3 regions of the Rahnella sp. P4_A8 genome follow, and region 2 is predicted to be linked to each of the others. Evidence: predicted binding sites of a transcription regulator. Region 2 holds the regulator's gene; each other region holds the start of a gene.

Region 1 (6,465 bases), on a different contig from region 2:
CCACCAGCGTGGTGTGGTCTTTCGAATTCAGGGCATTTTCTACGATATTTTTGGACGGATACATTTCAGCGCCACCGACCATGGTGGTGCTTTGAGACATCATTGCAGCCATTGACGCGGTGCTGAGCAGCAGAGAAGCACAGATTGCGGTACGGAGTAATGTTTTCATGATGGTGTCCTTCGTCAGTTAGGAGGTGAGGTCTTGCCTCACATCTATACATACGAATGACCCTCTGCTTTTGGATGCAGGAAAAATGAAATAAATGAAAATAATTTTCAACCTGCTGATAGAAAAGAAAAAGCCACATCGGGATGACGTGGCTTTTTTATGCGATGCGGTGCAATTACTTCCCGGAAGGGGTATTTCCGGCAATATCCACCGTCTCGATTTTGGTTTTGCGCTGCAGGGTAAGTGTTGAACCGGCGGAAGCCGCGATAATCGCCGCCAGCCCGATCCACTGCGTCGCGGTCAGGAATTCACCGAGGAAGATAATGCCGGAAAGCGCGGCCATCGCCGGTTCCATGCTCATCAGCGTACCGAAGGTTTTGGCTGGCAGTTTGGTCAGCGCCATCATTTCCAGTGAATAAGGAATGGCGGAAGTGAGCAGGGCGATCAGCAAGCCGAGCGGTAAAATATCCCAACTGAAAATAGAGGTGTGTGCCTGGATTGCGCCAATCGGGAAGAAGATTAACGCCGCAATCAGTGACCCCATCGCGGCGGTGCCCGGTCCGTAACTGCTGCCAGCACGTTGTCCGGCGAGGATATAAACCGCCCAGCAGCCACCGGCGATCAGCGCAAAGCACGCACCTTTGAGGTCAACACCGCCGGCACTTTGTCCCAGGGGTAACAGGAAGAGTAACCCGATTACGGCCAGCACGACCCAGATGAAATCCACCGGACGGCGTGAGGAGAACATCGCGACCGCCAGCGGGCCGGTAAATTCCAGTGCAACGGCAATGCCCAGCGGCACGGTACGCAGGGCCAGATAAAACGAATAGTTCATGCAGCCCAGCGCCAGGCCATACATCATCAGTGCACGCAAATTACCGCCGCGCATTTTCAGGCGCCACGGACGAAAATAGAGCAGCAACAGAATAGAGCCGATACCAAGACGCAGAGCCGTGACACCCTGCGGGCCGACCACCGGGAAAAGCGTTTTTGCCAGCGACGCGCCGCCTTGTAATGACAACATGGCGATCAGTAGCAACAGAATCGCCACCAGCGGTGAGGTTTTTTTCGGTAACGCAGGGACGGGCGGGCTGTTGTTATGCGTCGCTGCCTGCAGAGCGATCTGCGGATCCTGCGGCTGATTTTGTCCTGACTGTGTCATCCATTGCGCCTTTTGAGGTGATCCCATGAATCCGGAAACTTCAGATTTATAGTTTTGAAAAGAAAGGTAAAGCGCTGTCAGTGTAGAGGGAAAAGTGGCGAGAAAAAATCCTCACGAAAAAGTTTTTTTCGGAACGTGTTTGTTAAAAAACTTCCTAAAATAGTTTGTTTTTTGAGCAAATTTTTAGGAATTATCTGCTAATCTCAAAAAGTTCAATAAGTTTACCTTATAGTTTGTGTGACTAAAATCCCAATAAAATTAAATGGATAGCGTGTGCTGGAAACTTCCTGTTACACCATATGATGCTTTGGACATCTTAATTGAGGCAGAGTTTCACACTAGTTTTTGTTATATTTTCAAACGTGAAGGTTACTTTGGTTTCTCTTTTTGAGGTGGTTTATGAAAAAAATTGCATGTCTTTCCGCATTAGCTTGCGTAGTTGCACTGGGCGTTTCTTCAAGCGCTTTCGCTGACACCAGCACCGTAACTGCTGGCTACGCTCAGGGTGACGCACAAGGCGTTGCTAACAAAGCAAACGGCTTCAACTTAAAATACCGCTGGGAACAAGATAGCAACCCACTGGGCGCTATCGGTTCTTTCACTTACATCGAAGATGACAGCTCTCCTGCATCTGGCGACTACCGTAAAGCACAATACTACGGTCTGACTGCGGGTCCTGCTTACCGTCTGGCTGACTGGGTTTCCATCTACGGTGTTGTGGGTGTTGGCTACGGCAAATTCCAGTACAACGAAGCGGCAGCATCTACTGCTAACCGTGAAAAAAATGACACCAGCGATTACGGTTTCTCTTACGGTGCTGGTCTGCAGTTCAACCCAATCCAGAACGTTGCTCTGGACGTGTCTTACGAACAGTCCCGCATCCGCAGTGTTGATGTTGGTACCTGGATCGCAGGCGTGGGTTACAGCTTCTAATTCTTCGCCGCAGCGTAACGCTTTGCCGTTACCCTCCCGCGAAAACAAAAACCGCTCAGCTGAGCGGTTTTTTTATGCCTGTCAGATCCCGCTGAACCAGTTATAACCCTGATCTTCCCAGTAGCCGCCGGGATATTCATTGGTGACGAAAATCGCGCCAATATGTTTGGCGTTTTTAAAGCCGAGTTTGGTTGGCATCCGCAGGCGTAACGGGTAACCAAAATCGGGGGGTAAGGGTTTGCCGCCAAAATCCAGAGCCAGAATGGTTTGCGGATGCAGTGCCGTCGCCATATCAATACTGGAATAATAGCGGTCGTCACATTTGAATCCGACATATTTGGCTGTCAGATCCGCGCCGACGTGTTGCAGAAACGTTTTCAGCGGTACGCCTTTCCACTGGCCGATGGCGCTCCAGCCCTCAATGCATATCAGCCGGGTGATCTGGCTTTCCTGCGGCAGGCGCTGCAATTGTTCCAGTGTCCACGGCGCTTTCTTTTGCACCAAACCGGAGACTTCCAGCCGGTAATTGGGGATGTCGATTTCCGGCACGTTGTATTCGGGGTAATACGCATTGAAACGAAACGGTGTGGTGATTTGATCGGCGCGATAGGTTTGCGCCAGTTTCTGGCCGCTGAACAGCCAGCTTTGTACCCGGTCGTTCCAGCGGGACATCGCCCACAGCACTTTATCGACCTGATCGCCGTCCTGCAGATTACAGCCGGTAAGCATCGAAACCGCGCCCAGCGTAAGGCCGGAGCGCAATAACATACGGCGTTGAATATTAACCAGTTGCTTGCGCTGATCGGGTTCAAGAATAATTTTTGGCCGCTGTGTTTTATCACTCATCGGCTCGGTCCTCCGTGCTAATTTTTTTGCCGCCGGTCAGCATCGCCACGAAGGTTTTCGGCACCAGCAGAACCATCAGTACGTGAATAATGACGAACAGCAGTACGCCGCTCATCGCAAAGAAATGCACATAACGGGCGATATCAAAACCGCCAAACAACCAGACCAGACCGCTGAACTGCGCGGGTTTCCAGATCGACAAACCCGACAGCACCAGCAGCGCGCCCAGCAACAGAACACCGCTGTACATCAGTTTTTGCACCGCGTTGTACTGACCCAACTTGTGCGGGAGTTTGAATGTCAGTGCGCGAACGCTATCGCGCCAGACCGTACGGGGCGAAAAGGGGAAAAAGTCGCGTCTGAAATGACCGCTAAAAATGCCCCACAGCAGATAGAACAGGGCATTGGCCGCCAGCAGCCACATTACCGCCAGATGCCAGGCAATATTGCCACCCAGCCAGCCGCCGAGGGTGGTGTTCTGCGGGAAAGTGAAAGCGAAAAGCGGGTCGGCGTTATAAATCCCCCAGCCGCTCATCACCATGCCGATCATTGCCAGCAGATTGATCCAATGACAAATGCGAACCGGCCAGGAATGAATCCGGCGCTTCCGGGGCGATGAGAGCTGAGGTTTCACGCTTAATCTCCTGTTGTTCGGCCGGATTACATCGGCGGCGCGATGCCGTCTTTACCGGCAGCAATACCACGGGCAACCAGTGCACCTTTGTCATCTTTTATGGCAAACAATACGATTTTAGTGCCCGGTTTCAGCAGGCTGCGGTCGCCCGGCGCCAGCAGTACAACCGGTACGTCGTCAGGCACAATGACCGTTTTCTCGGCATCGTGATATTTCACGGTCAGGGTGCGGCCATTGCTGTTCACCAGCTTGCCGACGGTGCCGTTGGTCATGGTATTGATTTTGCCATCGGCGGATTCAAACGGATTGAAGCCTTCACCGCTGCCGCGCAGGCTGGGGGCGAATACGTGCACTTCCAGTGCTTTCAGCGTGCCATTAGCCTGCGGAACGGCGGCCGTCCCGATGAAGCTGTCCGCTTTGATATCGCTGATCTGCCCTTTGGTGACGGCATTGATCTTGGTCTGGTCGGTCAGCTTAACGTCGAGTTTTTCGCCCTGACGTGTGGTGATTTGTACCGATGAGTCATTAACTGAGTCAATGGTTCCGCGTGTAGGTTTAATCACATTATCGGCGGCAAATGCCGAAGTCATCCCGCTGCACATCAGCAGGGAACCCAGTAACAGACCAGCGAGACGTGTTGGTGCATTCATGATTAATTCTCCATTTTCCAGCGTTTTTTCATTCTGTTAGATGAATCACTGAACCTGCCAGTGATGAATAACTTTCTTAAGAGTGGACGATAAACCGGTATTGGCTGATGACAAATTGATGACAAAATTGTCATCAAAGGTGTCTGACGAAACTGATAAACTTTCAGGTGAATCATTCTCTAGGTGAATGMTCATGCGGCGCTGAGGGCCTGAATGCGAATACTGGTGATTGAAGACGATGTCAGTACAGGCGATTACCTGAAAAAAGGGCTGACAGAAGCAGGTTACAGCGTAGATCTGGCGCGCAACGGTGCCGACGGCCTGTTTCTGGCGCTGGAAGAGGGGTACGACGCGGTGATCCTCGACGTCATGCTGCCGGGGCTGAACGGCTGGCAGGTGATGGAAGTCCTGCGCAAAAAAAGCGACGTGCCGGTACTGTTTCTCACCGCCCGCGATGAAGTACAGGATCGCATTCACGGGCTGGAGCTGGGGGCTGACGACTATCTCATCAAACCGTTCTCCTTCACCGAACTGGTGTTGCGTATCCGCACCTTGCTGCGCCGCCCGGCCGCCCGTGAGCCGGATGCGTATTCGGTGGCGGATCTGAATCTTGATGTGCTGCGCCGCCGCGTGACCCGTCAGGATCAGACCATCGCACTGACCAATAAGGAATTCATGTTGCTGCAGTTGCTGATGCGCCGCGAGGGTGAGGTTCTGTCGAGAACCATGATCGCCTCGCAGGTCTGGGATATGAATTTCGACAGTGATACCAATGTAGTGGATGTCGCCATTAAGCGTCTGCGTGCCAAGGTTGACCGCAGCTTTGAGGTGAAACTGATCCATACCGTGCGTGGCATTGGTTACGTGTGCGAAGTGCGACATGAGTGATCGTCAATTGACTCACCTCCCGAAACGCGCCATGTCGCTGACGCTTCGCGCCACCTTACTTTTCGCGCTGATCGCCTCGATGGTGGTCAGCGCCGTCGGTTTCTACCTCTATTACTCGATGGATAAAGAACTGGTACGCCGCGCGGATTACCAGGTCAGCGGGCGTGTGCAGTATTTCCGTCATCTGCTTGCCAACGAATTCCCGCTGTCGCAACTCAGCCGTAATCCCGGCCTGTTTGAAAATATGCTCGGCAATGAGCGCGATATCCTGACGTTTCGTCTGTCCGGTGAGAAGCTATTGATCAACGTCAATCCGTCGCGGCTGGCATTGCCGCCGGTAGCGGCGGTGCCTGATGGCCAGCCGCTGACGCTGAATACGGTGCATCATCTCACCGCACCCGATGGTACGCCGGTACGCTTTGCCCGTGCGGCGGTACAGATTCAGGACGGGCGGACAGTTGAAATCACCGGCGCGCATTTCATGACCGAGGAGTCGCGTCTGTTGCAGACTTTCCGCTGGGAAATTATTGGCGCGGTGTTATTCGCTTATTTGCTGATTGCCGCACTGGGTTATCTGGTGATCCGCCGCGGATTGCGGCCGCTGCGCAATATGGCGCATGAAGCGGCGCAGATCCATCCGGCCAGTCTGTCTACGCGCCTGTCTTCGGAAAATGCGCCGCAGGAATTGCAGCAATTAATTTATTCTTTCAATGACATGCTGGACCGGCTCGCCGAGGGGTATCAGCGGCTGACGCAATTTTCCGCCGATCTGGCGCATGAAATCCGCACCCCGGTGGGGGCGCTGATGGGGCATTGTCAGGTGGCGTTATATCAGCCCCGGACAGTGGAAGAATACGAAACGCTGCTGGCGAACAATATAGAAGAGCTGGAACGCATTTCACGTATGGTGGAAAACATTCTGTTCCTGGCGCGCGCTTCCGATGCGCGCTCGGTTCTGACCATCACCAGTATTGATGTTTCATCTGAAATTACCCGTATCCAGGAATATTTCGAAGGGCTGGCCGAAGAGCGTGAAATGACGCTTCACGGGCAAGGTGAGGGAACCTTGCATGCGGATGCGATCCTTTTCCAACGTGCGCTGAGTAATCTGGTCGCTAATGCGGTGCGTTATGGCCGCGAGGGAAGTGCCATCGTGCTGCGCGCCGAACCCCATGCAAAAGGC
Region 2 (6,584 bases):
CGAGGAACAGCGAGTCGATACGGGTTTTATCGCTGACCAGATCGGACAGCGCCAGGGCCAGTGCCAGGCTGACCAGGAAGCTTTCGCCGCCGGATAGCGTGCGGGTATCGCGCACGGCATCGGCCTGCCAGGTATCGACCACTTGCAGTTCCAGCGCATCGCTGGTTTTGCGCTGCAACAGATAACGTCCGTGCAATTTTTCCAGCTGGCGGTTGGCCAGATACACCAGATGATCGAGCGTCAGACCCTGCGCGAATTTACGGAATTTCGCGCCGTCGCTGGAACCAATCATCTGGTTGAGATAACCCCAGTCATCACAGGTCCGCTGCGCCTGCGCAATCTGTGCAATCAGCGTCTGCTGACCATGGTGGCGTTGCTTGTCGCTTTCCAGCTGATTTTTCACTTCGCCCAGACGTTGTTGCAGGACTTTCAGTTGTTGTGCCAGCTCGGCCTGTTGCACCGTCAGGGCGTTAAGATCACTGTCGGTTTCACTCAGATGTGCAGGACGGGCAAGCTGATGTTTTTCGAGCTGCTGACGGGCATCCGCCAGTAATGCCTGCGCCTGTGCCAGTTGTTGTTGCAGATGTTCTTTGCGTTGCTGAAGCCGCTGGCGCAACGCGTCGTCGAGCAGCGCCAGTTTCACTGCGGCTTCATCCGCAAATCCGCTGGCGCTCAATGCCTGCTGCCACGCCTGTTCCACCAGCGTCAGTTGTGCGGCGGTCTGTAACTGTTGCTGCTGCGTACTGGCCAACTGACCGGCCAACTGGTCGCGCTGTTCCTGCGCCTTATGCAGCGCGGTCTGGACATCACTCAGCGCTTGTTCTGTCGCCTGTTGTTGCTGATGTAAGTGCTCGCGAACCTGAGTAACCTGACGCTCTCCGAACAGTTCGAGGCGTCGGGCATTCAGCTCAGAAAGGGATTTTTCACCTTCCGCCAGTTGCTTTTGCAACCGCACGAGGTCTTGCTGAGATTTTGCCTGCATCTCTTCCAGCCGGGTAACGCGCTCTGTCAGCAAGGCACTTTGCTGCTGCACTTTCTGCTGTGCATTCAGTGCGTCGTTCAGGGCATCTTTGGCCTGTTGCAGGGCCCGCGCCAGCTGTTCGTGCTGGCTCAGCCGCGCCTGCGACTGCTGCTCTTCCTCATCGCGGGCGGTCAGCCATTGCGTGATGTCGGCGGTATCATGCAGCGTAAACGTCAGATTCAGCGGCGCACTGAGTTGTTGCCAGTTCAGGGTATGCGCATTCAGTTGTTGCTGATCCTGCTCAAGCTGAGTTTGCAGCCGTGTTTGTTGCTCTTTCAGACCTTTAATTTTCGCCGCCAGTTCGATACCGCTGGCTTTTGCTGCATCGAATTCCAGTTGCATTTTCTCGACGCGCTGCGCGGTTTCAGAAGGTTTAACCTCCTGATAATGTTCAATCGCCGGATGTGATGTTGAGCCGCACAGCGGACAGGCTTTGCCGCTTTGCAAATTCGCACGTTCGGCTTCAAGGCTGACGATCAGCATTTCCTGTTTATGCAGCGCCTTGACGTCGTTCAGATGTTCCAGTTGTTTCTGACATTGCAGACGGATCGCGCCCAGACGCAGTTCTTCTTCGGCCAGCAGCGTCTGGTACTGCGCAAAATCTTTATGCTGTTGCTGCACGCGCTGGTTCAGTTGCGGGAAGATTTGCGCGAGTGAAAACAGCTGCTGCCGCACCGGCCGGAGCTGCATGAGTTCGGTTTGACGTTTCTGTAACACTACCTGCGGGTACTGTTTTTCCAGTTCAGCCTGACGTTGTTGTGCGACGTTAAGGGCCTCAGTCAGCGCGGCCTGACGGGTGTGATGCTGGCGGCTTTCCTCATCCAGTTTCTGACGTTCCGCCGTGATTTGCTGCAGCGTCGCGCTATGTTCACCAGCCTGTTTCTGCGACTCGCTGACCGCCTGTTGTGTTTCCACCAGCGATTTGCGCCATTGCGCGATTTCGCTATCCAGTGGCAGGATTTTTTCTTCGATCAGCGTTTGCATCTGGCGCTGTTCTTCCGCCTGTTTCTGCCGCGCAGTGTGCGCCTGTTCCACCGCCAGACTCAGCGGCGTCATCTGTGCAATCTGCTGCTCCTGCTGCTGCGTCAGTTGTATCAGTAATTGCTGAAGGCGCTGCGCGTCATCCTGACAGCGCTGGCGATCATTGAGTAACGGACGCAGTTTTTCTGCCGGTTCGCTGCGCGCCAGTTGCTGTAACTGCGGCGCGGCGGCCAGATTTTCCTGCTCTGCGGCGGTCAGTTGTTGCTGAGACTGCTGCTGTTTTTGCTGCACCTGCTGCCACTGTTGCAGCCAGTTCAGATCCTGCTGGCGCTGCTGCGCCTGCTGACTGAGGCTGATTTCCTGCGCGTTCAGTTCAGCACGTTGTGATTCGAGCGTCTGGCGCTGTTCTTCGCTGAGCAGTTCGATTCCGGCCATACGCTGATGCAGACCGTCCAGCGCAATGCGCGCTTCTTTATGTTGCTCAAACACGCGTTGAGAAAGCAGACCGTAAATCTCGGTGCCGGTCAGTTCTTCCAGCAATTCGGCGCGGTCGTTGGCATCGGCATTCAGAAACGCGGCGAACTGCCCCTGTGAAAGCATCATGGATTTGGTGAAACGACCGAAATCCAGCCCGGTCAGTGTGGCGATGGCATCGAGTTTATCGCGCACTTTATCCGCCAGAATTTTGCCGTCGGCCAGTAACGCCAGCTCGACTTTCGGTGCCTGCAGATTGCCGTCAGGGGAATTTTTGGCGCGGCGCTGGCTCCAGAAAGCGCGGTAACCCACACCTTTGACTTCAAACTCCACCTCGGCCAGCGATTCTGCGGTGTGGCGGGTCATCAGTTCATTCTGGCTTGGTGTAATGTTCAGCCGTGGCGTCTGATGATAAAGCGCCAGACAAATGGCATCGAGCAGGGTGGTTTTCCCCGCACCGGTCGGACCGGTGATGGCGAATAATCCGTTGCTGGCAAACGGCTCGGCGGTGAAATCAATTTTCCATTCGCCTTCCAGCGAGTTCAGGTTTTTTAAACGCAGGCTGAGAATTTTCATTGTGCGCTATCCTCCGCGTTCTGACCGTTGGTAACCTGTTCAACCACCTGCGCAAACAACGTGCGCATCCGAGCCTGACGCGGCTCGTCAGGGGCCGGTTCCAGCGCCAGTCGTCGTTCAAACACGTCGCTGACGCTCAGTTCGCTGAGGGTTTCTTTTTCCTGCTGCTCAATACTGTTGATGCGCTGTTCTTTGCTGCGGCGTAACAGCACGACTTCTACCGGCAGATCTTCCGTCAGCGCCTGAATGCGTCGCTGGATGTCGCTGAGATAATCCTGGGTGGAGACTTCAATATCGAGCCACACCGGTTTGGCCGGATCACCGCCTTCGAACTGTGCCAGTTGTTGTTCAATCTCCACCAGCGAGCCTTTGATTATCTGCATCGGCTGGAAAACCGGGATTTCCAGTGTGTCGATGGCGTTGAGCGTCGCACCATCAAAATCAAGTAAGTACACACTTTTAGCTTTGCTCAGTTCGTCAAAACTCAGGGCAATCGGCGAGCCGCTGTAACGGATATGTTCGGTTTTGGCGACGCATTGTGCACGGTGAATATGACCCAGTGCCACATAATCGACCGGCGGAAAGGCCTGCGCCGGAAACGCATCGAGCGTACCTATATAGATGTCGCGCACGGAATCTGAGGTACTGACACCGACAGTCGTCAGATGGCCGGTCGCAATAATAGGCAGCGGCATGCCCAGTTCGTCACGTCTGGCCTGCGCAGCCTGCCAGAGCGCGTCATAATGCGCGGCGATGGCTTCCTGCAATGCCAGTTGCTTGTCGCTGCCGGACTGTCCCGCCTGGCTGGCGAGCAGATCACGCGGGCGTAAAAACGGGATAGCGCACAGTATCGCGCCGGGTTTCCCGTCACGCTGACTGAGCACTAAAATCTGTTCAGAAAGGTTTTCACCGACGGTGGCAATCACCCGCGTATTCAGGCAGGAAAGGAGCTCGCGCGATTCATTGAGCGTGGCGACAGAATCGTGGTTACCAGCCAGCACCACCAGCTGGCAGCCGGTTTGCTGTAATTCCACCACGAAGCGGTTATACAATTCGCGGGCATAACTGGGTGGGGATCCCGTGTCGAAAATATCGCCCGCGACAATCACGGCGTCGACCTGATGTTGTTGCACCTGACCAGTCAGCCAGCGCAAAAATGCCTGATGTTCGGCTGCACGGCTTTTAGTGAAAAAGTACTGGCCGAGGTGCCAGTCTGAGGTGTGGATCAGGCGCATGAGACTCCCGTATGAACCCTGGATGACGACAATGAGGTAAAGTATAAACGTCGGCAGGGGAAGCTGTCCCCGATAAATCAGACCAATTTCAGCAAGATGGCCGGAAATTATCTGTCATAGTTGACTGTAATGAACCATTCTTTTCATTCATAAATCTGTCACAAAACTGACGCATAATGGCGCCCGCAATCAAATAAAAGATCGCTAACCTATTGGCAGGACCTACGATGGCTAGACGTATATTGGTGGTTGAAGACGAAGCTCCAATCCGTGAAATGGTGTGTTTTGTACTGGAACAAAATGGCTATCAGGCCGTAGAAGCTGAGGATTTTGATTCAGCGATTGGGCAGCTTGTTGAACCTTACCCTGAACTGATCCTGCTTGACTGGATGTTACCTGGCGGTTCCGGTATTCAGTTTATTAAGCATCTTAAACGTGAGGCACTGACCCGCGAAATTCCGGTGATGATGCTGACCGCACGCGGTGAAGAAGAAGATCGGGTGCGCGGCCTTGAAGTGGGTGCCGATGATTACATCACTAAACCGTTTTCTCCGAAAGAACTGGTTGCCCGCATTAAAGCCGTGATGCGTCGCATCTCGCCAATGGCGGTGGAAGAAGTGATCGACATGCAGGGTTTAAGCCTGGATCCGTCGTCTCACCGGGTAATGGCCAACGAGCAGGCGCTCGATATGGGGCCGACCGAATTTAAGTTATTACACTTCTTTATGACCCATTCCGAACGTGTATACAGCCGCGAACAGTTGCTCAATAACGTCTGGGGCACTAACGTTTATGTGGAAGATCGCACGGTTGACGTGCATATTCGTCGTTTACGTAAGGCGCTGGAAACCAGTGGACATGACAGAATGATCCAGACTGTTCGTGGTACCGGATACCGTTTTTCAACGCGTTATTGAGCCCTCACAGCGGAGAATCTGTGTGCTAGAACGTTTGTCATGGAAACGACTGGCGGGTGAATTGTTTCTCTTTTGCCTGCCAGCGTTAATTCTCGGTATCTTCGTCGGCCATTTCGGCTGGCTCCTCCTGGTGTCGCTGATGGCGGCACTGGGCTGGAATTATTACAACCAGCTTAAACTCTCTCACTGGCTGTGGCTCGACCGCAGCATTACGCCACCGAATGGGCGCTGGAGCTGGGAGCCGCTGTTTTACGGGCTGAACCAGATGCAGATACGCAACCGGCGTCGCCGTCGGGAATTAGGTCAGCTCATCAAACGTTTTCGCAGCGGTGCCGAATCGCTGCCGGATGCCGTGGTGCTGACCACTGAAGATGGCAATATTTTCTGGTGTAACGGACTGGCGCAGGATTTGCTCGGTTTCCGCTGGCCGGAAGATAACGGGCAACATATCTTCAACCTGCTGCGTTATCCGGAATTCCGGCTGTGGATCCAGACCCGCGATTTCAGCCGGGCGCTGAATTTACAACTCAATAATGAGCATTATGTCGAGTTTCGCGTCATGCCTTATTCCGAAGGACAACTGCTGATGGTGGCACGCGACGTGACCCAGATGCGTCAGCTTGAAGGCGCACGGCGTAACTTCTTCGCTAACGTCAGTCATGAACTGAGAACCCCATTGACGGTATTGCAGGGGTATCTGGAAATGATGGAAGACGCCAAGCTGGAAGAGCCTTTCCGCACTAAAGCGCTGGATACCATGCAGGAACAGACGCGGCGCATGGACGGGCTGGTGAAGCAGCTGCTGACGCTGTCGAAAATCGAAGCCTCAGCGAATATTGATTTGCACGAGAAAGTCGATATTCCGGTGATGCTCGGCATGCTCGAACGTGAAGTGCAAACGTTAAGCAACGGCAGGCATGAAGTGGTGTTTCGCGTAAACGACAAGCTGAAGGTCTTTGGTAATGAAGATCAACTGCGCAGCGCGGTGTCGAACCTGGTGTATAACGCGGTTAACCACACGCCAGCGGGGACACGGATTGAAGTCAGCTGGCAACAAACGCCGCATGGCGCACAGTTCCAGATCAGCGACAACGGACCGGGCATTGCGCCGCAGCACCTGCCGCGCCTGACCGAACGTTTCTACCGCGTCGATAAAGCCCGTTCACGTCAGACCGGCGGCAGCGGACTGGGACTGGCAATCGTCAAACATGCGCTCAGCCATCACCACACGAAACTTGAAGTCATGAGTGAAGTCGGCGTCGGTACCCGGTTTATGTTTATGCTGGCGCCGAAGTTGATTGTTCCTCAGGAACAGGCCAGCCAAAGCGGCGTAAAGGGATAAAAATCAAGCCACAGCAACAAGCTGTGGCTTCTTTTAGC
Region 3 (6,584 bases), on a different contig from region 2:
GGTGACGCGCTGGTCGTTGATATAGATATCACCGGAGGTAGTGCGCTCCAGCCCGGCCACCATACGCAGCAGGGTGGATTTTCCGCAGCCCGACGGCCCGACCATCACGATGAATTCGCCGTCGGCGACATCCAGATCAATACTCTGGATAATCTGGTTTTTGCCGTCGTAGGATTTGGTCACTGCCTGTAATTTCAAATTTGCCATTTCAGTTTACTTCTCACTGTCTACCAGACCGCGCACAAACCAGCGCTGCATCAGGAGCACCACCGCCAGCGGTGGCAATAAGGTCAGGATCATGGCCGCCATCACCTGATTCCATTGGGTCGAGCCGTCGCCGGAGGAAATCATGCTTTTAATCCCCGCCACCGCCGTGCCCATCGAGACATCGCTGGTGATCAGGATCGGCCACAAATATTGGTTCCAGCCATAGATGAAGGTAATGACGAACAGTGCCGCAAGATTGGTTTTCGACAGCGGCAGCACAATGTCCCAGAAGAAGCGCATCGCGCCCGCGCCGTCGATACGCGCCGCCTCCAGCAGCTCATCCGGTAAGGTCATAAAGAACTGGCGGAACAGGAAGGTGGCGGTCGCCGAGGCCATCAGCGGCAACGTCAGGCCGGTGTAACTGTCGAGCATATGCAGATTGGCGATCACCTGGACGGTCGGGAAAATACGCACTTCCACCGGCAGCATCAGCGTCATGAAAATCAGCCAGAAGAACAGGTTACGCAGCGGAAAGCGGAAGTAGACAATGGCGTAAGCCGAGAGCATCGACACCGAAATTTTACCGACGGTGATGACCATCGCCATGATGAAGCTGTTGATCAGCATCCGTCCGAATGCCGGACTGCTGTTACCCGCCCCCTGCGTCCAGATCGTGGTGATGTTTTCCCACAAGTGCGTGCCCGGGATCAGCGTCATCGGCACGTCAAAAATCTGTTTGTTGTCCAGCGACGCTGCCACAAACGCGACGTACAGCGGAAAGAGGATCACCAGCACGCCGAGCAGCAGCATGATGTGGCTGAAGATATCCAGCCCTCTGCGGTTTTCAATCATTGATAACGCACCTTACGCTCGACAAAGCGAAACTGAATGAACGTCAGGCCGCAAACCAGCAGCATAAGAATCACGGACTGGGCGGCAGAACTGGACAAGTCCAGACCGGAGAAACCTTCGCGATACACTTTGTAAATCAGGGTGGTGGTCGCCTGCATCGGGCCACCGGCCGTCGCAGCATCAATCACCGGGAAAGTATCGAAGAAGGCGTACACCAGATTGACCACCAGCAGGAAGAAACTGACCGGCGAAATCAGCGGCAATACCAGATTGAAGAAACGGCGAACCGGGCCTGCGCCATCGATAGCCGCTGCTTCCACCAGCGATTTAGGAATCGACTGCAACGCCGCCAGGAAGAACAGGAAGTTGTAGCTGACTTGCTTCCAGACCGATGCCAGTACCACCAGGAACATCGCCTGACCGCTGTTTTGCGCGTGGTTCCAGTTGTAGCCTATCGAGCCGAGGAAATGAGTAATCAGGCCCAGACCGGGGCTGAACAAGAACATCCACAAGACGGCGGCCACCGCAGGCGCAACGGCGTATGGCAGGATCATCAGCGTCTGATAAATCCGGCTGCCGCGCACAACGTGATCGACCAGCGCCGCGAAAAACAGCGAAACGGCCAGCCCGATAAATGCCACCATAAAACTGAATTTCAGCGTGGTGTAGAAAGAATCGAGATAGTACGAGTCCTGAAAAAGCTGCACGAAGTTAGTCAGACCGGCAAAGGTACTGGATAAGCCGAACGGATCCAGCGTCTGCACCGAATACCACAGCGCCTGACCGGCAGGCCACAGGAAGAATATCGCGGTGATTAACAGCTGCGGCAAAACCAGCGCGTAGGGCAACCAGCTGCAACCAAAACCGGGACGGTGTGAACTCATGATGGTTTACTCGTTGATATAAAAGACTCCCCGAAAGGGAGCAAACCAGGTTGGTTTTGAATTTGGCTTTTGGCTCCTCCCCCTGCGAAGGGGGAGGTTGGGAGGGGMTTTGGCAAGCGACTGAGTTGTCTTTAATACCCCACCCCAGCCCTCCCCTTCGCAGGGGAGGGAGCAAAACTGGATTACTTAGTAGAAGCTTCGAAGCGACGTAACAGTAAGTTCCCGCGCTGTACTGCAGTGTCTAACGCTTCTTTGGCCGTTTTCTTGCCGCTCCACACGCTTTCCAGTTCTTCATCCAGGATGGTACGGATCTGAGGCATGTTGCCCAGACGCAGACCTTTGGTGAACGGCAACGGTGGCTTGTTCAGCATCTGGCGGGTGGCGACGTCAGAACCCGGGTTCTTCTCGTAGAAGCCTTCTTTCCTGGTCAGCTCATACGCGGCAGTCGTCACCGGCAGATAACCGGTTTTCTGATGCCATTCGGCTGCGATTTCCGGCGTGGTCAGGAATTGCAGGAATTCGGCAACGCCTTTGTAGGTGTCTTTGTCTTTGCCGTTCATCACCCACAGGCTTGCACCGCCGATGATGGCGTTTTGTGGTGCGCCTTTGATATCTGCGTCGTAAGGCATCATGCCTACGCCGTAGTTGAATTTAGAATACTGACGGATGTCAGCCAGTGAACCGGAAGACGCGGTAGTCATCGCGCAATCGCCGTTATAGAACTTGGCGGTGGATTCGTCTTTACGACCAAAATAGGTGAAATCACCTTTCTTGTTCATATCTTCAAGCATCTGGATGTGTTTGATTTGCTCTGGTTTGTTGAATTCCAGAACCGCATCGGTGCCATCGAAGCCGTTGTTTTTGGTGGCGATTGGCAGACCGTGCCAGGCACTGAAGTTCTCAATCTGGATCCAACCCTGCCAGCCGCTGGCGTAACCACATTTCATGCCCGCTTCACGCAATTTCTCGGTGTACGCAGCCATATCCTGCCAGGTTTTCGGCGGCTGATCCGGGTTCAGACCGGCTTTCTTAAAGGCATCTTTGTTGTAATACAGCACCGGCGTGGAGCTGTTGAAAGGCTGAGACAGCAGACGGCCTTTGGAATCGGAGTAATAACCGGAAACGGTCGGCACGAACTGGGAAACGTCTTCTTTAATGCCCGCATCGCTGAACACTTCGTAAACCGGTTTGATGGCTTTGCTGGCCATCATGGTCGCGGTGCCCACTTCGTAAACCTGCAAAATCGCCGGCGCATTACCGGTGCGGTACGCGGCAATACCGGCCGCCAGGCTTTCATCGTATTTGCCTTTGTAGACAGGCATGATTTTGACATCAGGGTGCGTCTGGTTAAAACGGTCCGCCAGCGAGTTCACTTCTTTGCCTAACTCGCCGTCCATAGAGTGCCAGAAAGGGATTTCTGTCACAGCGAAAGCATTGGCGCTGAAAGCCAGCGTCAGCGCGGTGCCAATGACCGTTTTTTTGAGGTTGATGAACATGCCTGTCTCCTGAATTCTGCTGGTGTGCTGCAAGTGCAGCCTGAAGTAAGCCGGGTAGAGTCGGGAGGTAAAATGACACGGTTAAGTGACAGAAAAATAACCGTTAAATGACAATGAAGTTACAGCAGCGTTAAATGCAGGTGACGGACAGATGGCAAAAAATAAGGCGCATCGGGTTAACAATGCGCCTCAGGGAATACGAAAAAAGAGGGATTACAGGGCGCGTTTCAAACGGGCGACTGCCTCGTACATTTGCTCTTCGGTCGCGGTGGCGAATGACAGACGGAAGGTCGAGTGATCCGGATTATCGGCATAGAAGAATTCCCCCGGGACAAACACCACGCCCTGCTCCAGCGTCTTTTTCATCCAGTCAGCGCAGTTACGCGGCTCGCGGAAACGCGCCCACAGGAACATGCCGCCTTTCGGATATTCAAACGTCAGCACATCGCCCAGCTCGCGTTCCAGCAGTCCGGCCATGATCTGGCATTTATTTTTATACGCCGCACGGATGGTTTCGATCTGCTTCGGCAGACGACCCAGACCGAGATAATATTCCGCAATGGTCTGCGACAGCGCGCTGGCATGCAGATCTGCGGCCTGTTTGATGATGGCGACTTTATGCAGCAACCAGTCTGGCATAATGACCCAGCCCAGACGCAGGCCCGGCGCCAGAATTTTGGAAAACGTTGAGGTATAGATGATGTTATCCGCGTGACCAAACATCGCTTTCGACAGCTCAAACAGCGTCGGCTGGCGTTCGTCGGTGAAACGCAGTTCGCCGTACGGGTCATCTTCTACAATCAGGAATTCGTGCTGTGCTGCCAGTTTCACCAGTTGCTCACGACGGGCACGGCTCAGGGTTACGCCGCTCGGGTTTCCGAACGTTGGCACCAGATACACGCCTTTAATCTTCTGCGTTTTTAGGCGTTCCGCCAGCTCATCAACAATCATGCCGTCGCCATCAGAACCGACGGACAGCAGTTTAGCTTCGGCCAGTTCCAGGGTCTGTAACGCCGCCAGATAGGTCGGGCGCTCCACCACGAAAACATCATCGGGGTTCACCACGGCGCGCATCACCAGATCCAGCGCCTGCTGGGAGCCTGCAGTGACCACGATATCTTCAGGCTGCGCAACCACACCACGCTCCTGACAAAGCTCAGCAATACGCTCACGCAGCGTATAACTGCCTTCAGTCAGACCATACTGGAACGCATGTTCCGGCTGTTCAGTAATGGCCAGATGTGTGGCTTCACGCAGGCCGTCGAAATCAAAAAGCGCCGAAGAAGGAATACCACCCGCCAGCGAAATAACGCCTTCCATCTTGCTATGTTTCAGCAATTCCCGGATGGCTGAACTTTTAAGCCTGACCATACGGGCGGCGAGTAAACCTTCTGTGTTCATGACATGTTCCTGATGATGTGCAAAGTTATACGAATGTAAGAGATGTTAATTTATAGACAAAATAAAAACCGCAAAGCGCTTGCCGTGCGGTTTGTTAGATTTAACACAGATTTTTAAAATCCGATGCCAATTTATGCGCCAAGATAGGCCGCACGCACCGCTTCGTTCGCCAGCAATGCCGCACCGGTATCTTCCAGCACCACATGGCCATTCTCCAGAACGTAACCACGATCAGCGAGTTTCAGCGCCTGATTGGCGTTTTGCTCGACCAGGAAGATGGTCATTCCTTCTTCGCGCAATTGCTGGATAGTGTCGAAAATCTGCTGGATGATGATGGGTGCCAGCCCCAGCGACGGCTCATCGAGCAGCAGCAAACGTGGCTGGCTCATCAGCGCACGGCCAATCGCCAGCATCTGTTGCTCACCGCCGGACATGGTGCCTGACCGCTGCACACGACGCTCTTTCAGGCGCGGGAACAACGTAAACACGCGCTCCAGCCGTTCCTGATACTGATCGCGTGTGGCAAAGAAACCGCCCATCGCCAGATTCTCTTCCACCGTCATGCGTGAGAACACGCGGCGGCCTTCCGGCACAATCGCGATATCGCCACGCATGATTTTGGCGGTCTGCCACTGCGTGATGTCTTTCCCTTCGAAAATAATCGAGCCATTCGTCGCACGTGGTTCGCCACATAAACTGCCAAGTAGTGTGGTTTTACCCGCGCCGTTCGCGCCGATCAGCGTGACGATTTCCCCTTTATTAATACTCAGGCTGACTTCATGCAGCGCCTGAATTTTGCCGTAATGGGCGGATACCTGATTAAATGACAACATCTTGTTCTGTCCCTTAGCCTTCGCCCATTAACCTTCGCCTAAATAGGCGCGGATCACGTCAGGATTATTACGAATTTCAGCCGGTGTGCCTTGTGCCAGCGGCGTGCCCTGATTCACTACGTAGATGCGGTCGGAAATACCCATTACGAGTTTCATGTCGTGCTCAATCAGCAGAACAGACACGTTGTGCTGGTTACGCAATTCGGCAATCAGCTGGTTCAGCTCTTCGGTTTCACGCGGGTTAAGACCGGCAGCCGGTTCGTCGAGCATCAGGATTTCAGGACGCGTCACCATGCAGCGGACAATTTCCAGACGGCGTTGCTGGCCGTAAGCCAGATTACCCGCCTGACGGTTTGCCAGCTCGAGCAATCCGACACGTTCCAGCCAGTCAGCAGCGCGATCCAAAGCATCGGCTTCAGCGCGACGAAAGCCCGGCGTTTTGAACAGCCCAGCCAGCACGCCGCTTTTCAGGTGCTGATGCTGCGCGACCAGCAGGTTTTCGATCACCGTCATTTCACGGAACAGACGCACGTGCTGGAAAGTACGTACCACGCCCATGCGGGCAATTTTCTGCCCCGGTAAACCTTCCAGATGCTGATCACGCAGTTTAATGGTGCCGCCGCTCGGTTTGTAGAAACCGGTCAGGCAGTTAAATACCGTGGTTTTACCGGCACCGTTCGGGCCGATCAGCGAAACAATTTCGCCCTGATTGAGGTTCAGCGCCACATTGTTGACCGCCAGCAGGCCGCCAAAACGCATCATCAACCCTTCAACCGCTAACAGAGGTTGCGTACTCATGCCTTTTCCCCCTGATCCGCGATTTGTTGCTTAGACAGCTTCAGTTTCAGTTGCGGGCGCTTCATCGGCAGTAAGCCCTGCGGACGCCAGATCATCATCAGCACCATTAATGC

The links. The regulator PhoB, encoded in region 2, activates phosphate uptake and scavenging genes when phosphate is short. The targets are predictions, from matches to a motif close to CTGTCATAAAACTGNCNNAT.
Region 1: a site for PhoB is predicted at 4,500-4,519, ahead of AC1DUO_RS17840 (heavy metal response regulator transcription factor). Genes of this name have one in related genera too.
Region 3: a site for PhoB is predicted at 3,512-3,531, ahead of ugpB (sn-glycerol-3-phosphate ABC transporter substrate-binding protein UgpB). Genes of this name have one in related genera too.

What each region holds. Positions count from the first base shown of each region.
Region 1 is NZ_JBFUHK010000042.1:4,908-11,372, forward strand. It holds gene AC1DUO_RS17810 (fasciclin domain-containing protein) at 1-169, opposite strand, end outside; gene rhtA (threonine/homoserine exporter RhtA) at 345-1,331, opposite strand; gene ompX (outer membrane protein OmpX) at 1,731-2,264, shown strand; gene AC1DUO_RS17825 (molybdopterin-dependent oxidoreductase) at 2,346-3,110, opposite strand; gene AC1DUO_RS17830 (cytochrome b/b6 domain-containing protein) at 3,103-3,744, opposite strand; gene AC1DUO_RS17835 (hypothetical protein) at 3,771-4,394, opposite strand; gene AC1DUO_RS17840 (heavy metal response regulator transcription factor) at 4,608-5,282, shown strand; gene AC1DUO_RS17845 (heavy metal sensor histidine kinase) at 5,275-6,465, shown strand, end outside.
Region 2 is NZ_JBFUHK010000031.1:14,437-21,020, forward strand. It holds gene sbcC (exonuclease subunit SbcC) at 1-3,052, opposite strand, end outside; gene sbcD (exonuclease subunit SbcD) at 3,049-4,287, opposite strand; gene phoB (phosphate response regulator transcription factor PhoB) at 4,515-5,204, shown strand; gene phoR (phosphate regulon sensor histidine kinase PhoR) at 5,227-6,546, shown strand; gene AC1DUO_RS15620 (helix-turn-helix domain-containing protein) at 6,580-6,584, opposite strand, start outside.
Region 3 is NZ_JBFUHK010000028.1:41,443-48,026, forward strand. It holds gene AC1DUO_RS14940 (sn-glycerol-3-phosphate import ATP-binding protein UgpC) at 1-207, opposite strand, end outside; gene ugpE (sn-glycerol-3-phosphate ABC transporter permease UgpE) at 214-1,059, opposite strand; gene ugpA (sn-glycerol-3-phosphate ABC transporter permease UgpA) at 1,056-1,943, opposite strand; gene ugpB (sn-glycerol-3-phosphate ABC transporter substrate-binding protein UgpB) at 2,126-3,439, opposite strand; gene AC1DUO_RS14960 (aminotransferase-like domain-containing protein) at 3,653-4,840, opposite strand; gene livF (high-affinity branched-chain amino acid ABC transporter ATP-binding protein LivF) at 4,972-5,673, opposite strand; gene livG (high-affinity branched-chain amino acid ABC transporter ATP-binding protein LivG) at 5,701-6,471, opposite strand; gene AC1DUO_RS14975 (high-affinity branched-chain amino acid ABC transporter permease LivM) at 6,468-6,584, opposite strand, start outside.